DNA from 3 places in the Bradyrhizobium sp. Ken51 genome. Region 1 is predicted to be linked to each of the others. Evidence: predicted binding sites of a transcription regulator. Region 1 holds the regulator's gene; each other region holds the start of a gene.

What was found. Region 1 encodes PhoB, which activates phosphate uptake and scavenging genes when phosphate is short. Its sites were predicted from a motif close to TGTCATNNANCTGTCAT; they were not measured.
Region 2: a site for PhoB is predicted at 1,641-1,657, ahead of phnC (phosphonate ABC transporter ATP-binding protein). Genes of this name have one in related genera too.
Region 3: a site for PhoB is predicted at 1,161-1,177, ahead of AC0L27_RS05160 (RNA degradosome polyphosphate kinase). Genes of this name have one in related genera too.

What each region holds. Positions count from the first base shown of each region.
Region 1 covers NZ_JBVVPB010000023.1:95,274-98,477, forward strand. The annotation lists gene AC0L27_RS30255 (GcrA family cell cycle regulator) at 199-711, shown strand; gene phoB (phosphate regulon transcriptional regulator PhoB) at 947-1,654, opposite strand; gene phoU (phosphate signaling complex protein PhoU) at 1,677-2,393, opposite strand; gene pstB (phosphate ABC transporter ATP-binding protein PstB) at 2,404-3,204, opposite strand, start outside.
Region 2 covers NZ_JBVVPB010000033.1:30,540-33,743, reverse strand. The annotation lists gene AC0L27_RS34480 (alpha-D-ribose 1-methylphosphonate 5-triphosphate diphosphatase) at 1-938, opposite strand, end outside; gene AC0L27_RS34475 (LbetaH domain-containing protein) at 935-1,594, opposite strand; gene phnC (phosphonate ABC transporter ATP-binding protein) at 1,779-2,588, shown strand; gene phnD (phosphonate ABC transporter substrate-binding protein) at 2,652-3,204, shown strand, end outside.
Region 3 covers NZ_JBVVPB010000002.1:324,622-327,825, forward strand. The annotation lists gene AC0L27_RS05150 (CDP-alcohol phosphatidyltransferase family protein) at 1-352, shown strand, start outside; gene AC0L27_RS05155 (P-loop NTPase family protein) at 446-1,123, shown strand; gene AC0L27_RS05160 (RNA degradosome polyphosphate kinase) at 1,251-3,204, shown strand, end outside.

The sequences.
Region 1 (3,204 bases):
TGTAGCGTTTGGATTGTCAGATACGACATCTCGTGCAGTGGTTCTGATCTCTAAGTCCTTATGTACCGGCGTAAACGTTCGGGCGTTCTAGTCACGCCCGGCGAGCCTTAAGGGATTCTGGCGGCACGGGTTTTTGAAGGCTTAGGCATTCGCTGCGAGGCCCCAGGATGGCTGGCGCGCAGCGAGGGAAAGGGTGCAATGACGGTTTTGACCTGGTCCGATGATCGCGTCGAGCAGCTGAAAAAGCTCTGGGAGGCCGGACTTTCGGCCAGCCAGATCGCGGCGGAGCTCGGCAATGTGACCCGCAATGCCGTGATCGGCAAAGTGCACAGGCTCGGCCTTTCGGGCCGCGCCAAGAGCCCGTCATCGGCAGCGCCCCGGCCGCGCAAGGCGCGCCCCGCGCAGCACATGATGCGGGTGAGCCGCCCGATCTCGCGCGGCAACACCGCGCTGGCGCAGGCCTTCGAGGTCGAGGCTGAGCCGGATCCGGTCACCTACGACAACGTGGTGCCGATGAGCCAGAGGCTGTCGCTGCTGGAATTGAACGAGGCGACCTGCCACTGGCCGGTCGGCGATCCCTCGAGCCCGGACTTCTTCTTCTGCGGTGGCCGGGCGCTGTCCGGCCTGCCCTATTGCGCCCAGCACTCGCGCGTTGCCTACCAGCCGGCGTCCGATCGGCGCCGCGCACCGGTGAAGCCGGGTCCGCGGTAAGTCAGTTTCGATTTCAGGATCGAGCCGTGACGCGATGACGGCTCAAAAATAATGAATGTCGTCCCGGCGAAGGCCGGGACCCATACTCCGAGCACGTAGTTGTTGTGCGAAAGGGTAACTCCGAGTCTTCGCCAAACCGCGCCCTGTGGTTATGGATCCCGGCCTTCGCCGGGACGACATCGGAGATTGTGGCGGCAGCGCTAGATCACCTGCCAACATCACACCGCAAAATCTCCTACACCTGCTCCGCCTTGGCAAACCGATCATCCAGCGCGTAGCCGGCGCCGCGGACGGTGCGGATCGGGTCCTGCTCGCGGCCGAGGTTGAGCAGCTTGCGCAGGCGGCCGATATGTACGTCGACGGTCCGCTCGTCGATATAGATGTCGCGGCCCCAGACGCTGTCGAGCAATTGCTCGCGCGAGAACACCCGGCCCGGATGCTCCAGGAAGAACTCCAGCAGGCGATATTCGGTCGGACCGAGATCGATCGGCCGACCCGAGCGCGCCACGCGGCGCTTGTCGCGGTCGAGCTCAATGTCGCCAAAAGCAAGTACGGTGGCGAGCCGCTCGGGGCTCGCGCGCCGCAGCAGGCCTTTCACGCGCGCCAGCAGCTCCGGCACCGAGAACGGCTTGACGATGTAATCGTCGGCGCCGGTCGCAAGACCCCGCACCCGCTCGCTCTCCTCGCCGCGCGCGGTGAGCATGATGATCGGGAGCTGCTTGGTCTCGGGACGGGTGCGAAGCCGCCGGCACAATTCGATGCCTGACAGGCCCGGCAGCATCCAGTCGAGCACGATCAGATCGGGGATGTGCTCCTTGAGGCGGGTGTCGGCGTCGTCGCCGCGCATCACCGTCTCGACGTCATAGCCATCGCCTTCGAGGTTGTAGCGGAGAAGCTCGGTCAGAGCTTCCTCGTCCTCAACCACCATAATGCGTGCGCCCATCGGGTCGTCGCTCCTTAAGTCTTCAGGTGTTCGGTACCGTGTTGGCGAAGGTCGTCATGTCGCCCTTCGGCCGCTTGTCGGTGATCGCCTGGCCCTCGATCATGTAGAACACGGTCTCGGCGATGTTGGTGGCGTGGTCGCCGATCCGCTCGATGTTCTTGGCGCAGAACATCAGGTGAATACAGAACGAGATATTGCGCGGATCCTCCATCATGTAGGTGAGGAGCTCGCGGAACAGCGAGGTGCAGATGGCGTCGACCTCCTCGTCGCCCTTCCACACCGCCATCGCCGCCGGGAGATCATGCGCGGCATAGGCGTCCAGCACCGACTTGACCTGCTGCTGCACGAGGTCGGTCATGTGCTCGAGGCCGCGGAACAGCTTGAGCGGATGGAAGTCCGTCTCCAGCGCGGCGACGCGCTTGCCCATGTTCTTGGCGAGGTCGCCGATGCGCTCGAGATCGGTCGCGACGCGCATGGCGCCGACGATCTCGCGCAAATCGACCGCCATCGGCTGACGGCGGGCGATGGTGAGCACCGCACGCTCCTCGATGCGCTTCTGCAGCGCGTCCAGCTCGGTGTCGATGGCGACGACACGCTGGCCGAGCGGGACGTCGCGGCGGATCAGCGCGTCGACGGACTCGACGATCATGCGCTCGGCGATGCCACCCATCTCGGCGACCAGGCGGGTGAGTTCCTGGAGGTCGGTATCGAAGGCCTTTGCGGTATGTTCAGAACCCATGTCGCGTCTCCTAGCCGAACCGGCCGGTGATGTAATCCTGCGTGCGCCGGTCGGTCGGCGACGTGAAGATCTTGCTGGTGTCGTCGAACTCGATCAGCTCGCCGAGATACATGAAGGCGGTCTTGTCGGAGACGCGCGCCGCCTGCTGCATGTTGTGAGTGACGATCGCGATCGTGTAATCCTCGGATAGCTCCTGGATCAGCTCCTCGACCTTGGCGGTCGAGATCGGGTCGAGCGCCGAGCAGGGTTCGTCGAACAAGATCACCTCGGGCCTCACCGCGACGGTGCGGGCGATGCAGAGGCGCTGCTGCTGGCCGCCGGAGAGCGACAGGCCGGAGGCGTTGAGCTTGTCCTTGACCTCGTTCCACAGCGCGCCGCCGCGCAGCGCCTTTTCGACGCGGCCGTCCATCTCGGACTTCGAGATCTTCTCATAGAGACGGATGCCGAACGCGATGTTCTCGTAGATCGTCATCGGGAACGGCGTCGGCTTCTGGAACACCATACCGACGCGGGCGCGCAGCAAATTGAGGTCCAGCTTGCCGTCCAGGATGTTGGTCTGATCGAGCATGAGCTGACCGGTGGCGCGCTGGCCGGGATAGAGGTCGTACATCCGGTTGAAGATGCGCAGCAGGGTCGACTTGCCGCAGCCCGACGGACCGATGAACGCCGTGACGCGGTTGGCGCCGAGCGTCAGGTTGATGTTCTTCAGCGCGTGGTGCTCGCCGTAATAGAAATTCAGGTTGCGTACGGTCACCTTGGGCGGCGCCTCCGGCAGCACCGGCGCGTGGGGCAGCCCACCGGCCGCGCTCAT
Region 2 (3,204 bases), on a different contig from region 1:
AGGCGGAACGCAGCGAGCAGCTGCGCGGGATAGTAATAGTCCGAGGCCAGCACTGAGCAGAGCCCTTTGGCAATCATGTCGGATGCCTTGGTCCAGCCGGTGTGGCTGCCGCCGCGCACGACGTTCGGCGCGCCGTAGACGATGGCGTCGCCGTGGCTTGCCGCCTCCCGCGCCGTCTCCTCGTTGATCGGAAACTCTGCGATCGCCACGCCCATGGCGCGAAAGCCCTGGCGCATCACCGGCGTCGCATCGTCATGCGAGAGCATCCGCACGTCGGCGGCGCGTGCCGCCGCGGCCAACCGTGACACGGAAGCCGGCACTTCACTGGCGCGGGAGAGCACACGCCCGACGAGGCGGTCGAACTCCTCGCTCGACAGTCCGGTGCGCTCCACCATGCGATTGCGCTTGCGGGGCTTGGCCATGTCCCCGACCGTGCCGTCCATGTGGTCGTTGAAGGCGAACAGGTCGACGCGGCCCTCGCTGAGCCACTGGCTGATCTCGGTTTCGGCGTCGAGATTGTAGGTCTCGTGGCGCAGATGAAAGCGGGTGTCGGCGGCGAATTGCGGGCGCTGCCGTTCGATCGCCTCCATCAGGCCGCGCGCATTGTCGGCGCTGCGCAGGCCCGGCTCCCACGAACAGGTCGTGGCGTGAAACACCGTGGTGATGCCGTTGCTGATCGCCTGGCGGTCGCTGTCGGCGAGCGCCACGTCGATCGGAAAGTCGACCCCGGCGCGCGGCATCATCTGCCGCTCGAAGGCATCGCCATGCAGATCGACGATGCCCGGCAGGACCAGCAGATCGCGCGCGTCGATCGCAAGCCGGGCCCGGCCGCGCGAGGCATCGATCTCTGCAATGTCCGTTCCGGACACGAGAAGCGACGTTTCGGCGAACTCGGAGCCGATCAGGGCCCGCCCGCCCTCTAGGAATATGTCTGTCACGCGACCGCGCTTCGTTTGCTGGCAGAAGAGGGTGCCCCTGCTTCGTATGCCGTGAGGAAATCCTCAATCCCGAGCTTGCGGAAATTGGGCAGGGCTTCACGCAACTTGTCGTGATCCCAATCCCACCAGGCGAGCCTCGCAAGCCGCCCCGCAACCTCTTCCGAGAACCGCCGCCGAACGATGCGCGCCGGATTGCCGGCAACGATGGTGTAGGCCGGAACGTCCCTGGTGACGATGGCGCCGGCCGCGATCACCGCGCCGGTGCCGATGTTGCGGCCCGGCAGCACGATCGCGCCATGGCCGATCCAGACGTCGTGGCCGATATGGACGTGGTGCTGGCGCCGCCAGTCGAAGAATTCCGTGTCGTCGCTCTCGCCTTCGAAGTAGGCGCTCGAACGATAGGTGAAGTGCGCCTGCGTGGCGCGGTGCATCGGGTGATTGCCCGGATTGATTCGCGTCATCGCCGCGATCGAGCAGAATTTTCCGATGGTCGTGTAGGTGATCTGGGCGTCGTTCACGACATAGGAGTAATCGCCCATCGTCACCTCGTGCAGCATCGTGCGCGCGCCGACCTCGGTGTAGGCCCCAAGCCTGGTGTCGTGCAGCGTCGCCGAGGGATCGATGGTCGGCTGGACCGAAAGAGCTTTGGCGGCCATGTTGCTATCCGAACGAGTGGGCGGGCGTTTCTCTTCGAGTGGCTTGATGACAATGTCATGACGACACGATGACAGCGGATGAGGTGTGGATGAGGTGTGTAGGATCGCCGCACCGCAATGTCCGTGTCACACAAGTGTCAAGCGCCGGCGTTAGCGGTGGGTCCCAGCTACTCTGGAGCCCTGCATGCTGGTGGTTGAAGGTCTGACGTGTCGCTTCGGCATGAAAGCCGCGGTGGACGATGCCTCGTTTCAAGTTTCTCCCGGCGGTTTCGTCGGCGTGATCGGACGGTCCGGCGCCGGCAAGTCGACCCTGCTGCGGACCATCAACCGTCTCGCGACCCCTTCGCAGGGCCGCATCCTGTTCGACGGCCTCGACGTCACGGCGCTGCGCGGCAAGGAGCTGCGGCAGTGGCGGGCGCGCTCGGCGATGATCTTTCAGCAGTTCAATCTGGTCGGCCGGCTCGATGTCCTCACCAACGTCCTGATGGGACGGCTTGCGACGATGCCGGCCTGGCGCTCGCTGTCGCAGACCTGGCCCGAGCAGGATAAGGCGCTGGCGATGTCCGCGCTCGAACAGTTCGACATCGCCCCGCTCGCGGCCCAGCGCGCCGATCAGCTCTCCGGCGGCCAGCAGCAGCGCGTCGCGATCGCCCGGGCGCTGGTGCAGCAGCCCGACATCATCCTCGCCGACGAGCCGATTGCCTCGCTCGATCCGCGCAACACCAAGATCGTGATGGATGCGCTACTGCGCATCAACAAGCACTTCGGCATCACCGTGCTCTGCAATCTGCATTCGCTCGACCTGGCGCGCAGCTTTTGCGACCGCCTGATCGGCATGGCGCAGGGGCGCGTGGTGTTCGACGGCGCGCCGGCGGAGTTGACCGAGCACGTTGCGCGCGAGCTCTACGATCTCGAAGCCGCCGATGTCATGGGCAGCACGCCTGCGCCGGTGCGAGAGGGCATTCCAGCGCTTGGAACGGCGGCCGCCGCCTGAGCCGCGCCGCATCAACAGTCACCAGTTTTGCGTCAACCGACCCCAACCGATGAAGAGGGTATCATGATCACTCGCAGATTGATTCTTGCCGGCGCCGCCGCGCTCGCGTTCACGACTTCAGCCTCCGCCGAGGACTGGAAGGCCAAATATCCCGAACTGACCTTCGCGGTCATTCCGGCGGAAAACGCCTCGGGCGTGACCGAGCGCTGGGCGCCGTTCATGAACTATCTCTCCAAGGAACTGGGCGTGAAGGTCACGCTGCGCATCGCCAACGACTACGCGGCCGTGATCGAAGGCCAGCGCGCCGGCAACATCCACATCGCGAGCTACGGCTCGGCGTCGTTCGCCCGAGCCCGCCTCACCGGCGTCAAAACCGACGCCTTCGCCAACGACATCAACGCCGACGGCTCCACTGGTTATTACTCGGCGTTCTTCGTCAAGGCGAGCAGCCCCTACAAGAGCATCGACCAGCTCAAGGGCAAGAACCTCGGCCTCGTCGACCCGAACTCGACCTCCGGCAACAACGTGCCGCGCTTCGAGCTCGACAAGTTGGGCATCGCGGACGCCGACACCTATTTCAGCAAGGTCGTCTTCACCGGCAGCCATGAGAACGCGA
Region 3 (3,204 bases), on a different contig from region 1:
CGCCGACAAGGCGCTGCTGGTCTCGATCTACATGGCCTTGGGCATCTGGGGCGCGATTCCGCGCTGGATCGTCATCTTGGTGGTCTCGCGCGATATCATGATCGTCGCTGCCGTGATCATATCTTGGCTGTTCGACCGCCCTGTGGAGATGAAGCCCTCGAAGGTATCCAAGCTCAACACTGTGGCCCAGGTGGCATTCGCGGCGCTGGTGCTGGCCGCCCTCGCCTTCGGCTTCAAAGCCGGTCCTTATGATATCATCCTGATGGGCCTCGTCACGGTCTTCACGCTTTCCTCCGTGTCGCTCTATCTCGTCGAGTGGTTGCGGCACATGAGCACGATCGAGGCCAAATGAGTTGGGAAGCGGCCCCGCAAAAGGCCAACTCCCGCTCGATGAAGTCGCATCTCTTGAAACGAAGCCGGCCCGCCGGCACGGAGCAAAGCAAGCGTGCCAGGCCGCGTTCATCCCCGACAATTGGCGTTTTCGCTTCCGCACGCGGAGAGCCTGAGCCGGGACAATTTCCTCGAAGGCCCCGTCAATGCCGCCGGTCTTGCCCTCATCGACGCCTGGCCGGAATGGCCGAACCGGATCATGTGGCTGGCCGGCCCGGAAGGAAGCGGCAAGAGCCATCTCGCCGCGATCTGGGCCGAGGCCTCAGGCGCCCGCTCGACCACGGCGAATGGGCTGACCGCCGAAGCCGTCCCGGCTGCGCTCGCCACCGGCGCGCTGGTGGTCGAGGATACCAAGGCCGGGGAATTCGACGAGCGCGCCCTGTTCCATCTGATGAATCTGGCCCGCGAGGACGGCGCCTACGTCCTCTTCACCGGACGCGAGGTGCCCGCATCTCTCCAGATCGAGCTCCCCGACCTGCGCTCGCGGCTCCGCGCCGTCCCCGTTATCTCGCTGCTGCCGCCTGACGACCAGCTCTTCCGCGGCCTGATCGTCAAATTCTGCGCCGACCGCCAGCTCGCGGTGGACGAGAGCGTGGTCAGCTACCTCGCCACGCGCCTGGAGCGGTCCTCGGCCGCCGCCCGACGGGCCGTGGACCTGCTGGACAGCGAGGCCCTGCGCCTCGGCCGCCCCGTCACCCGGGCCTTGGCCGCCGAGCTGCTCCGGGATGTCTGACAAGGCGGCTTGACGCGGCCGGACGGCGGAACATCAATGTCATCGAAACGTCATCGCTCTAACACATGCTCCCGCGGGTTTTGCGCGTAAGTCGCAAATTGGGGCGAACTGGATGGACCGACTTCTGATGGATTCTGCGCAAGCTGTTGAAGTTAAAGAAAAAGCCCCGGAAGCCGAGGGCCCGCCTGCGATCGCATCGAACCCCGAGCGGTTCATCAATCGCGAGCTCTCCTGGCTGCACTTCAACCGCCGCGTCCTGGAGGAATCGGTCAATCCCAGCCACCCCATGCTGGAGCGGGTGCGATTCCTGTCGATTTCGGCGAATAACCTCGACGAGTTCTTCATGGTCCGCGTTGCCGGCATCAAGGCCCAGGTCCGCGAGGGCATTGCCGAGCGCAGCCCCGACGGCCTGACGCCATCCGAGCAGCTCGCGCTCATCAACCGAACCGTCTCGCAGCTTGCCTCGGACCAACAGGCAATCTGGCGCGACCTGCGCGGCACGCTCGCCGACGAGGGCATCGTGCTGGTCGAGGGCAAGGAGGTCACCAAGGCGGAACGAACCTGGGTTGAGGACTACTTCCTCAGTAACGTGTTCCCGCTGCTGACCCCGCTCGCGATCGACCCCGCCCACCCCTTCCCGTTCATTCCGAGCCTCGGCTTCACCATCGCGCTCCAGCTCACGCGCGCCGCCGACGGCAAGCAGATGAACGCGCTGATCCGCATGCCCGGCAAGATCGACCGCTTCATCCGTCTGCCGGCTGACGGCAAGGTCGTCCGGCTGATCTCGCTGGAGCAGGCCACTGCGCTGTTCATCAACCGCCTATTCCCCGGCTACAATCTGCACGGCCAGGGCGCCTTCCGTGTGATCCGCGACTCCGAACTCGAAATCGAGGAAGAGGCCGAGGATCTCGTCCGCCTGTTCGAGACCGCGCTGAAGCGCCGCCGCCGCGGCTCGGTGATCCGGCTCGAGATCGACGCCAAGATGCCGGAGCAGCTGCGCAACTTCGTGCAGCACGCGCTGTCGACCGCCGACGACGAGGTATTCCTGGTCGACGGCGTGCTCGCCATGAACGAGCTCTCGCAGCTCACCCGCCTCGACCGGCCCGATCTGGAATTCACCCCTTATGTACCGCGCCATCCCGAGCGCGTGCGCGAGCAAGGCGGCGACATCTTCGCCGCGATCCGGCAGAAGGATCTCGTCGTCCATCACCCCTACGAATCCTTCGACGTCGTGGTGCAGTTTCTCCAGCAGGCGACGCGCGACCCCGACGTCGTCGCCATCAAGCAGACGCTCTACCGCACCTCCAGCAACTCGCCGATCGTGCGCGCGCTCGTGGAAGCCGCCGAAGCCGGCAAATCGGTCACCGCGCTGATTGAGCTGAAGGCGCGCTTCGACGAAGAGGCCAACATCCGCTGGGCACGCGACCTCGAACGCGCCGGCGTGCAGGTCGTCTACGGCTTCCTCGAATTGAAGACGCACGCGAAACTCTCGATGGTGGTGCGGCGCGAGGGCGGAAGCCTCACGACCTACGTCCACACCGGCACCGGCAACTACCACCCGGTGACCGCGCGCATCTACACCGACCTCTCCTACTTCACCTCGGATCCGACCATCGGCCGCGACGCCGCGCGCGTGTTCAACTTCATCACCGGCTACGCCGCGCCGAGCGACCTGGAAAAGATGGCGGTCTCGCCGCTGACCTTGCGCAAGCGCATCATCGAGCACATCCAGGGCGAGACCGCGCATGCGCGGCACGGCCGGCCCGGTGCGGTCTGGATGAAGATGAACGCGCTGGTCGACCCCGACATCATCGACGCGCTCTACGAGGCCTCACAGGCCGGCGTGCAGGTCGAGCTCGTGGTGCGCGGTATCTGCTGCCTGCGACCCGGCATTCCCGGATTGTCTGAGAACATTCGCGTCAAGTCGATCATCGGACGCTTCCTCGAACACGGCCGAATCTACTGCTTCGGCATGGGCCAGGGCCTGCCGAGCGCGAAAGCGGCTGTGTATATCTCCTCAGCCGACATGATGCCGCGCAACCTCGACCGCCGCGTCGAGGTGCTGTGTCCGCTGCAAAATC